Regions from separate parts of the Rhodococcus sp. 1R11 genome, predicted to be linked through region 1. Evidence: riboswitches for the same ligand, from Rfam matches in the RefSeq annotation. Region 1 holds a riboswitch; the other holds the start of a gene.
What was found. A riboswitch is a leader RNA that binds a small molecule or an ion and turns the genes downstream of it on or off. The one in region 1 is predicted to bind S-adenosylmethionine.
Positions count from the first base shown of each region.

Region 2: it holds a riboswitch for S-adenosylmethionine, as region 1 does, so the genes downstream of both, E4P29_RS02455 (amino acid ABC transporter permease) here and E4P29_RS21005 (bifunctional o-acetylhomoserine/o-acetylserine sulfhydrylase) in region 1, are expected to answer to the same signal.

Region 1 is NZ_SPNG01000013.1:71,828-76,724, forward strand. Features, by position in the region: gene E4P29_RS20990 (bifunctional methylenetetrahydrofolate dehydrogenase/methenyltetrahydrofolate cyclohydrolase) at 1-553, shown strand, start outside; gene E4P29_RS20995 (DUF3017 domain-containing protein) at 636-881, shown strand; gene E4P29_RS21000 (homoserine O-acetyltransferase) at 902-2,047, opposite strand; gene E4P29_RS21005 (bifunctional o-acetylhomoserine/o-acetylserine sulfhydrylase) at 2,044-3,393, opposite strand; SAM riboswitch class IV at 3,548-3,670, opposite strand; gene E4P29_RS21010 (MFS transporter) at 4,042-4,897, shown strand, end outside.
Region 2 is NZ_SPNG01000001.1:491,778-496,674, forward strand. Features, by position in the region: gene E4P29_RS02445 (ABC transporter substrate-binding protein) at 1-211, opposite strand, end outside; gene E4P29_RS02450 (amino acid ABC transporter ATP-binding protein) at 253-1,050, opposite strand; gene E4P29_RS02455 (amino acid ABC transporter permease) at 1,047-1,958, opposite strand; SAM riboswitch class I at 2,121-2,214, opposite strand; gene E4P29_RS25835 (hypothetical protein) at 2,426-2,584, shown strand; gene E4P29_RS02460 (WhiB family transcriptional regulator) at 2,727-3,026, shown strand; gene E4P29_RS02465 (HAD-IIA family hydrolase) at 3,060-3,875, shown strand; gene E4P29_RS02470 (isochorismate synthase) at 3,875-4,897, shown strand, end outside.

The DNA of each region.
Region 1 (4,897 bases):
GCATCTGGACGAGAACGCCGCGCTCGAGCGCATCGATCCCGACAAGGATGCCGACGGTCTGCACCCGATCAACCTCGGACGCTTGGTGCTGGGCAAGGACGCCGCATTGCCGTGCACCCCGCGGGGCATCGTCCACCTGCTGCGGCGCTACGACGTCGCACTCGACGGGGCGCGCGCTGTGGTCATCGGCCGCGGTGTGACGGTGGGGCGGCCGATCGGACTGCTGCTGACCCGCCGTTCGGAGAACGCGACGGTCACGTTGTGCCACACCGGAACTCGTGACCTAGGCGCAGAGGTCTCCCGCGCCGACATCGTCATCGCGGCCGCCGGGGTTCCCGGTTTGATCACCGCAGACATGGTCAAGCCCGGGGCGGCTGTGCTCGACGTCGGGGTCACCCGCACCGAGGACGGATTGCGCGGAGACGTCGCGGACGACGTCGCCGAGGTGGCCGGTTTCCTGTCGCCCAACCCCGGTGGAGTCGGGCCGTTGACGCGAGCGTTTCTGCTGTCCAATGTCGTGGAGCGAGCCGAACGCACTGCGGCCCAGAGTTGAGCGAGCCGAGGTGAACGACGCACAGGATGCGCGAGGCGATCACGTGCCGGGCTTCCGAGCGGCGCTCGCTCGGAATCTACCGATGGTCGTGGTGTCGATCATCGTCCTCGCCGCGCTGGTCCTGGTTCTCGCCGACCGCTGGCGGCGCGGCTCGTTCATCTTCGGGTGTGCAGCGGTGGTGGCAGCGTTGCTGCGACTGTGCCTGCCCGAGTCACGCGTCGGCAGCCTGAGGGTGCGCAGCAGGGGCTTCGACGTGTTGGCGCTGGGAGGCGTCGGCGGTGCCATCGTCTTTCTGTCGCTGTCGATCGATCCCTTGGGGACGGACTGACGTAGACCGATCGACTCGGGTCAACGCCGTCCGAGGCGGGCGAGCTCCATCGTCTCGGCGAGCAGCTTCGCCACCGAATCGGCTTCGGTGAGAAACCCGTCGTGGCCGTCTCGCGACTGGATCACGTCGAGCCCCCGGCACTGGGGGAGCTCACGCGCAATTTCCTTCTGCAGTCGGAGCGGGTAGAGGCGATCGGAATCGACGCCGCCGACGATGGTCGGAACCGGCACGGACGCAAGGGCTTCGGCGACGCCGCCGCGTCCTCGGCCCACGTCGTGTCGGTTCATCGCTTCGCTCAGAAGGACGTACGTTGCCGCGTCGAATCGATTGACCAGTTTGGCGGCCTGATGCTCGAGGTAGCTCTGCGCGGAGTACCTGCCGCCGGCCCACGGATCCTCGTCGTTCTGCGGAGAGTTTCCGAACCGAATGTCGAGTTCGCTCTCGGTTCGGTATGTCAGATGCGCGATGCGTCGAGCGATCCCGAGTCCGGCGGTCGGGGCGGTGCCGGTGTCGTGGTAGTTGCCGCCGAGCCAACCCGGATCGGCCTTGATCGCAGCGATCTGGGTGGTTTGCGTTCCGATCTGGTCCGCTGTCGCGCGGGCACCGACGGCGAGCACCAGCGCGGCACCCACCCGATCCGGATGTCCCACAATCCATTCGAGGGTGCGCATGCCACCCATCGACCCGCCCACGACGGCGGCGAACCGATCGATACCCAGAACGTCGGCCACCGCGACCTCCGCCGCCACCTGATCGCGAATCGAAATTTCCGGGAAGCGAGAACCGTACGGGGTGCCGTCGGGGGAGATGCTGCTCGGCCCGGTGGTACCTCCGCAGCCGCCGAGCACGTTGGTCGCGACGACACACCATTCGTCGGTGTCGATGGGGCTGCCCGGTCCGACCATCCCGTTCCACCAACCGGGCAGTACGTGGTCGGCATCCGGCGGTCCCGAAACGTGGGAATCACCGGTCAACGCATGTTCGACGAGCACGACGTTGCTGCGATCGGCCGCCATCTCGCCCCAACGCTGCACCGCCACGGTCACGTGCGGAATGTGAGAACCGTTCTCGAGATCGAGACCACCGATGTCGATGGTTCCCAACCGCCCGTCCGGAGACGGAAGAACCGCCTCCGGACGAACGCCTGTGCTGAAGCTGTGACTCAAGACGCCGCCGCGCGGAAGCCGACCTCGAGATCGGCGATGATGTCGTCGATTCCCTCGATACCGACGGCCAGACGCACCAGGCCGGGAGTGACGCCGGAGGCCAACTGCTCTTCCGGGGTCAACTGCGAATGCGTGGTGGATGCGGGATGGATGACGAGAGAACGCACGTCTCCGATGTTAGCCACATGACTGTGCAGAGTGAGAGCGTTGACGAACTTCTTGCCCGCGTCCACTCCTCCTTGCAGCTCGAACGCGATGATCGCGCCCTGCCCCTTCGGTAGCAGCTGCTGCCCACGCTCGTACCACGGCGAGGATTCGAGTCCGGCGTAGTTGATCGAGACGACATCGTCGCGACCGGCCAGGTAGGCGGCCACTTTCTGTGCGTTCGCCACGTGCCGCTCGATTCGGAGACTCAACGTCTCGAGACCCTGGCTGATGAGGAATGCGTTGAAGGGTGACACTGCAGCCCCGATGTCGCGCAACAACTGCACCCGCGCCTTCAGGGCGAAGGCCGGAGCGCCGAGGTCGGCGAAGACGACGCCGTGGTAACTCGGATCCGGGGTGGTGAAGTTGGGGTGACGGCCCTGCGTCCAGTCGAACGTTCCGCCGTCGACGATGACGCCCGCGATCGCCGTGCCGTGACCGCCGAGGTACTTCGTCGCCGAGTGCACGACGATGTCGGCACCGTGTTTCAGCGGTTGCAGCAGGTACGGCGTCGCGACCGTGTTGTCGACGATCAGCGGAATACCGTTCTCGTGGGCGATTGCCGAAATGCCGGGGATATCGAGAACGTCGTTCTTCGGGTTGGAAATCGTCTCACCGTAGAACGCTTTGGTCGACGGTGTGATGGCCGCACGCCACTGCTCGAGATCGTCAGGATCGTCGACGAACGAGACGGTGATCCCCAGCTTGGGAAGCGTGTAGTGGAAAAGGTTGTAGGTGCCGCCGTAGAGCCGCGGGCTCGAGACGATGTGATCGCCCGCCTCTGCGAGATTGAGAATGGCGAACGTTTCTGCGGCCTGTCCCGACGCGAGCAGTAGCGCCGCGACGCCCCCTTCGAGTGCGGCGATGCGCTGCTCGACGACGTCCTGCGTGGGGTTGATGATGCGGGTGTAGATGTTGCCGGGTTCGGCCAGGCCGAACAGTGCGGCCGCGTGGTCGGTGTTGTCGAAGGTGTACGAGGTGGTCTGGTAGATCGGCAGCGCACGCGCGTTGGTGGCGCCGTCCGGGGTCTGACCCGAGTGGATCTGCTTGGTCTCGAAGCTCCAGTCGGCCGAGGGATCGGTGAACGGATCCTCGGTCGGTGTTCCGGTGGAGTCGACGACGTCGGGGGTCGAATCGGTCATGGCTGGTGATACTCCGTTTTCTCAGACGTGTTTTTTGTCGAATGAAGCTCGAGAACTCGAGCGTTACGGGGCGTATCGGTACAGCAACACATGAGAACCTCCTGACATGCCTCGGCCCGTCAGGACCGAAGATCAGTGGGTCCGCTTCGGAGCGGACCCGCGCTTGTCGATACGACACGGATGTGTCGCATCGGCCTGGTCGTTCACCCGGGGCACCCCACCGCGGTTGGAGGGTTGCCGGCCAGCAAGCCGGGGCTCGATGCTGGCACTCATGACCTGGCAGGAATCTTAGCGGGTACGGGTGTCCCGGGGGAACGAGGGCGCTCGCGACCCTCAAGCAGATGCTCTGGTGAGGACAATCACCGCCCGACGACTCGAAAACGAGCCGCCTCGGGGAAGACAATGGAGTCGACGAGCGTTATGCCGTCCGGTCGGGCTGTGCTGAATCGATCAACCAGGTCGTCGATTTACCGCGTCGTCGATCCACCAGCCCCTGGCCCGCTCTGTAATCCGATTGCTTACGAAGGTTGTTCTGCTGTGACTGTCACCGATTCCGCTCTCGCCAGAAACGTCAGCGCCGTGCGCGGCAAGGTGTCGAGTGGCTTGAGTGTCGGCCATCGACCGCACTCGACCCGCCGCAGGCTCGCCATGCTGGCCCTGTCCATCGGCGGCTTCGGCATCGGCACCACCGAATTCGCGTCGATGGGCCTGCTTCCGGACATCGCGACGACGATGGGAATCTCGGAGCCGTCGGCCGGTCACATGATCTCTGCCTACGCACTCGGCGTCGTCGTCGGTGCGCCGACAATCGCTGCTCTTGCGGCGCGTGTTCCTCGGCGCATGTTGTTGCTGGCGCTGATGGTGGCGTTCACGCTCGGCAATCTCGGGACGGTCTTCGCGCCGAGCTTCAACGAGTTGGTGGCCTCCCGGTTCGTGGCCGGTCTGCCGCACGGCGCGTATTTCGGCGTTGCCGCACTGGTGGCAGCGCACCTCGCTGAGCCGGGCAAACGAGCCAAAGCCGTCGCGATGGTGATGATGGGTCTATCGGTGGCGAACGTCGTCGGTGTACCGGTGGCGACCTGGATCGGCCAGGCCCTCGGGTGGCGAAGCGCATTCGCGCTCGTCGCCGTGATCGGGTTGCTCACCGTCAGTGCGCTGGTCCTGTGGATGCCGCGACTCGACGCCATGCCGACCACCAGCCCGATCACCGAGCTCGGTGCCCTCCGCCGTGGCCAGGTCTGGATGACCCTGTTCGTCGGCATCGTCGGATTCGGCGGCATGTTCGCGGTGTACACGTACATCGCGTCGACACTGACCGACGTCGCAGGCCTTGCCCGTGCACTGGTTCCGGTGGCATTGATGATCTACGGCCTCGGCATGGTTGCCGGCAACTACGCGGGCGGTTGGTTGGCCGACAAGTACAAGCTCAAGGGCACCTTCATCGGGCTGGCCGCGACCGCAGTGTCCCTGGCCGTCTTCGTCGTCGCGGCTCACAACCCGGTGA
Region 2 (4,897 bases), on a different contig from region 1:
GATCGCGAATCGCTTGCGGCACTTCGGCTGCGATCTCGTCGACCTTCTGGGCGCGAACGCGGTCGGCCTGCTCGGGTGAAAGATCGAACGATCCGCCGTCCTCGGTGACGACCTGAGATTCTGCAGTGGGCTCGCTGCATGCTGTCGCAGTGAGTGCGAGGACAGCGAATGCGGACGCGGCCACCGCGAGCCGACGAGATGATCCGGACATGATTTTCCCCGTTCGTGGGTGCAGGTGAAGGTGTGTGGGAGTTAGAGAACGTGAGCGAGGAACGACTTGGTGCGTTCCTCCCGAGGTGAATCGAGAAGCTCGGTCGGAGAACCTTGTTCGACGATGACGCCGCCGTCCATGAAGACGACGGTGTCCGCGATCTCGCGGGCGAAGCCCACCTCGTGGGTGACGATCACCAACGTCGCGCCCTCACGGGCAAGGCCGCGGATGACCTCGAGAACCTCTCCCACCAATTCGGGATCGAGTGCTGACGTGGGCTCGTCGAACAGAATGACTTTGGGACGCAGGGCAAGTGCCCGCGCGATGGCGACCCGCTGCTGTTGTCCCCCGGAGAGTCGTCGCGGATAATCATGTGCTTTCGCGTGCACTCCGACTCGTTCGAGGAGAGCCAGCGCCTCGGGTTCGACGTCGGAACGCGTGCGCTTCTGCGCCGAGATCGGTGCCTCGATGACGTTCTCGAGCACCGTCAGGTGCGGGAAGAGGTTGAAGTTCTGGAACACGAAACCGATCTGGGAACGCTGCCGCAGAATTTCCCTGTTGCTGAGTTCGTGCAGTTTGTTGCCTTTGCGCCGGTATCCCACCAGCTCACCGTCGACCCGGACGGTGCCCTGATCCACCTTCTCCAGATGGTTCAGAGCGCGCAGCAAGGTCGATTTTCCCGAACCCGAGGGGCCGATTATCGCGGTCACCTCACCGGGACGTACCACGAGGTCGATGCCTTTGAGCACGTCGAGCCCGCCGTAGGACTTGTGGACGCCACGCACCTCGACCGCGTATCTCGTTGCGGCAGTGGACGTGGAGGCATCGAGAGTGGTCATCGGGTCGCCCCTCTCGGCGCGAAGGTGACGTTGGCGAGCTTGTGGCGAATCTGCTGGATCGGCGTCAGCGGAATGTTACGTACCGCGCCCTTGGCGTAGTGCCGCTCGACGTAGAACTGCACGATCGAGAGGACCGACGTCAGAATGATGTACCAGACGGTCGCGACCATGAGCAGCGGAACCACGCGTCCGTTGCGTCCGTATATGACCTGCACCTGGTAGAACAATTCGGCGATGGCCATGACCGACACGATCGACGTGCCTTTGAACAGAGAGATCACCTCGTTGGCCGCGTTGGGGAGAATCCCTCGCATCGCCTGCGGCAGAACGATCTTGAAGAACTCCCGTCTCTTCGGAATACCCAGCGCTGCTGCTGCTTCGAGTTGCCCCTGGTCCACCGAGATGATGCCGGCCCGAACGATCTCGGCCGAGTAGGCCGCTTGGTGCAGGGCCAGCCCGATGATGGCTGCCGTCGATCCACTGATGACGTTGTTGACGTCGAATCGAAAGAAGCTGGGACCGAACGGAATGCCCAACGACAGAGTCCGGTACAGATACGCAATATTGAACCAGAACAGAAGCTGCACGATCAACGGGATGGAACGGAAGGCCCAGATGTAGAACCAGGAGATAACCTGCAGCACAGGATTGTCGGACAGCCGCGCTACCGCCAGGCCGATACCGATGGCGAAGCCGATCAGCGTGCCCCAGAAGGTGAGCTGGATGGTCAACCACAGCGCCGACATCACCGATGCCGCAGTGAAGTACTGCGCGAAGGTGCCCCAATCCCATCCGGGGTTGGTGACGAAGCCGTGCAGGAACTGACCGACCACGATCAGAGTGGCGACTGCGATCACCCAGCGCCACGGGTGCCACGTGCGGGCAACGACGAGTTGTTCGTCGGGAATGTCGTCCGTCGTATCCGCAACGGGTCGAGAGTCGAGTTGAGTCACCGGAACCGCCGGGTCGGATGGGCAGCGATCATCGCTGGGTTGCCTTTCGAAGATTTCGTGCTGTGAGTACGCCGATCGGTCAAGCGTGCGTACAGATACAGATGTTCATCGGTCGTGCCTCCATCGGTCCTGGCGGTAGCACCCACACGCCGTAGGGCGGGGTTGCTGCGACGTCATCGAGCCAAGGTCTCTCGGTCGCTCTGGATGGTGACAGGAACGTACAGAACAATCTACCGAAAAGTCAAGTGCACGTGCATATTCGGTTACAATCACGATGATTTCAACCCTTGCCACCGCAGCAACCGCCACTGGGTTGCTTCTGTAGAGGGTCGACGAACTCCACCACTCTCGTGGCGGTCGCGGCCGCGATTGTCCACGGGCTCAGGCGAACTGAACGGAAGCCGACGTGGCTGCTTCCCCGTATGACGCTTGTTCTGTTCGGTCTCGGCAGTCTCGTGTGTGTCGTCGCGGGCGACTATCTCCCTGCTGCGGTCGCCGCGATCCAGGCTGTGATCCTTCCACTGTTCATGCTGGACGACCGAGTGAACGCCCTCTATCGGTACACCCCCGACGTGTCCTGAACCGCGGTCTCGAATCACCCTGATTTCAACCATTGCCTCGCGCCTTCGACACGGCAAGGGTTCCTAGCGACAGCGTCGACGAAAGGACTGGGTCGCCACGATGCCGAACAACTCTGCCGCGTCGAAGAACACCGCAATCGCCATGATCGAACGCAGGATTTCCTCGTCCACCGCCGAATCCTGGGACTGGCAGCTCGACGCACTGTGCCGGGGTCAGGACTCGGAGATCTTCTTCTCCCCCTCGGGTGAGGGGCGAACGGCGCGTCGCCAACGCGAGGATCGCGCCAAGCAGGTGTGCGCCGGCTGCGGGGTGCTCGACGCCTGCAAGCGATTCGCGTTGGCAGCCAACGAACCGTTCGGGGTGTGGGGCGGCATGACGGCCCGCGAACGGCTGGTTCATCGGGCCAACTCGCGACGCGACCACGAGCGGCGGGCGAGTTAGGCCGCGACCAGAAGATGGTCCGCAGCTCGCCGGATGGTCCACAATGGAGGGGTGACCGATATCGAGAAGCCCCTGCCGTGGACGTATCTGATGGACATGGACGGAGTTCTCGTCCACGAGGATCACCTGATCCCCGGTGCCGACACGTTCCTCGCCGAGCTGCAGGCCAACGAGATCCCGTTCATCGTGTTGACGAACAATTCGATCCGCACCCCACGTGACCTGCGCGCACGTCTCGCATTCACCGGCTTGGACATTCCGGAGAAGTCGATCTGGACCTCCGCCCTGGCCACCGCCACCTTCCTCGGAAATCAGCGGCCCGGCGGCAGCGCCTACGTCGTCGGCGAGTCCGGTCTGACGACCGCCCTGCACGACATCGGCTACACCCTGACCGACTCCAGCCCCGACTACGTGGTGCTCGGCGAGACCAGGACGTACTCGTTCGAGGCCATCACCACCGCCATTCGTCTCGTCGAGAAGGGTTCGCGCTTCATCGCCACCAACCCCGACGCGACCGGTCCGTCGCGCGAGGGTTCGCTGCCCGCGACCGGTTCTGTCGCCGCACTCATCACCAAGGCGACGGGCAAGGAGCCGTACTACGTGGGCAAGCCCAACGCGTTGATGATGCGTTCGGCTCTGCGCGCCATCGGCGGGCACTCCGAGAACACGCTGATGATCGGCGACCGGATGGACACCGACGTGCTGTCCGGTCTGGAAGCCGGATTGCAGACCATTCTGGTGTTGACCGGCATTTCGACCGTGCAGTCCGTCGAGCAGTACCCGTACCGTCCGACGAAAGTGCTCGATTCCGTCGCAGACTTGGTGGGCCGCACACAGAACCCGTTCTGATGAAGCTCCGATTCGTTCTGTCTCGGCAGGATCATCACGTCGTCGGCTTGGGAGTGCAGCAACATTTTCCGGATGTCGCCGACGCAGTCGCGGCGGTACAGCAAGGCCGAAACGTCCTCGGGGTACTGCCTTTCGACATGGCCGACGCGACCGCGCTGATCGAGCCGGTGGAGTTCTACCGCCGCGCCGGTGCGTGGGCGGTACCGGATGCTCAGCCGCCGCTACCGACCGTCACCGTCGTACGTCAGATCCCCGAGCCGGACGTCCACGTCGAACGTGTCCGTGAGGTCGTGCGGCGGTTGGAAGCCGGTGTTGCCGAGAAGATCGTGCTGGCACGGGCGATCGAACTGGCCGCCGAGTCACCCATCGATCCGTCAGCGGTGTTGAGCGCGTTGGTGACTCGCGATCCGATGGGAAACGGCTTTTTCGCAGACCTCTCGCCCACAGACGAGCCCGGCAGACATCTCGTCGGCGCAAGCCCCGAACTGCTGGTGCGCAAACGCGGGAACGTCGTCAGCTGCCATCCCTTCGCCGGGACGGCCGCGCGCTCCACCGACCCCGACGAGGACGCGCGTATCTCGGCGGCACTGGCGGCCAGCGCGAAAGACCAGGCCGAGCATCGCTTCGTCGTCGACGAGATCAAGGCAGCACTGGCGCCGTTCTGCGAGACACTGGACGTACCCGCGACACCTCAGCTGAGCAGCACTCCGCAGCTGTGGCACCTGTCCACGCCGATCGTCGGTACGTTGGCCGACCCGTCGACGTCGGCCCTCGACCTCGCATTGGCGCTGCATCCCACCGCTGCCGTCGCCGGTGTTCCCCGCGCCGCCGCCATGCGAGCGATCACCGAGATCGAGGGATCACGCGGCTTCTATGCCGGTGCGCTCGGATGGACCGACGGCAGCGGGGACGGTGAATGGATGGTCGCGATCCGGTGCATCGAACTCACCGCCGACGGCCTGTCCGGTACCGCCACAGCCGGCGGCGGCATCGTCGCCGAATCGGACCCCGACGCCGAACTG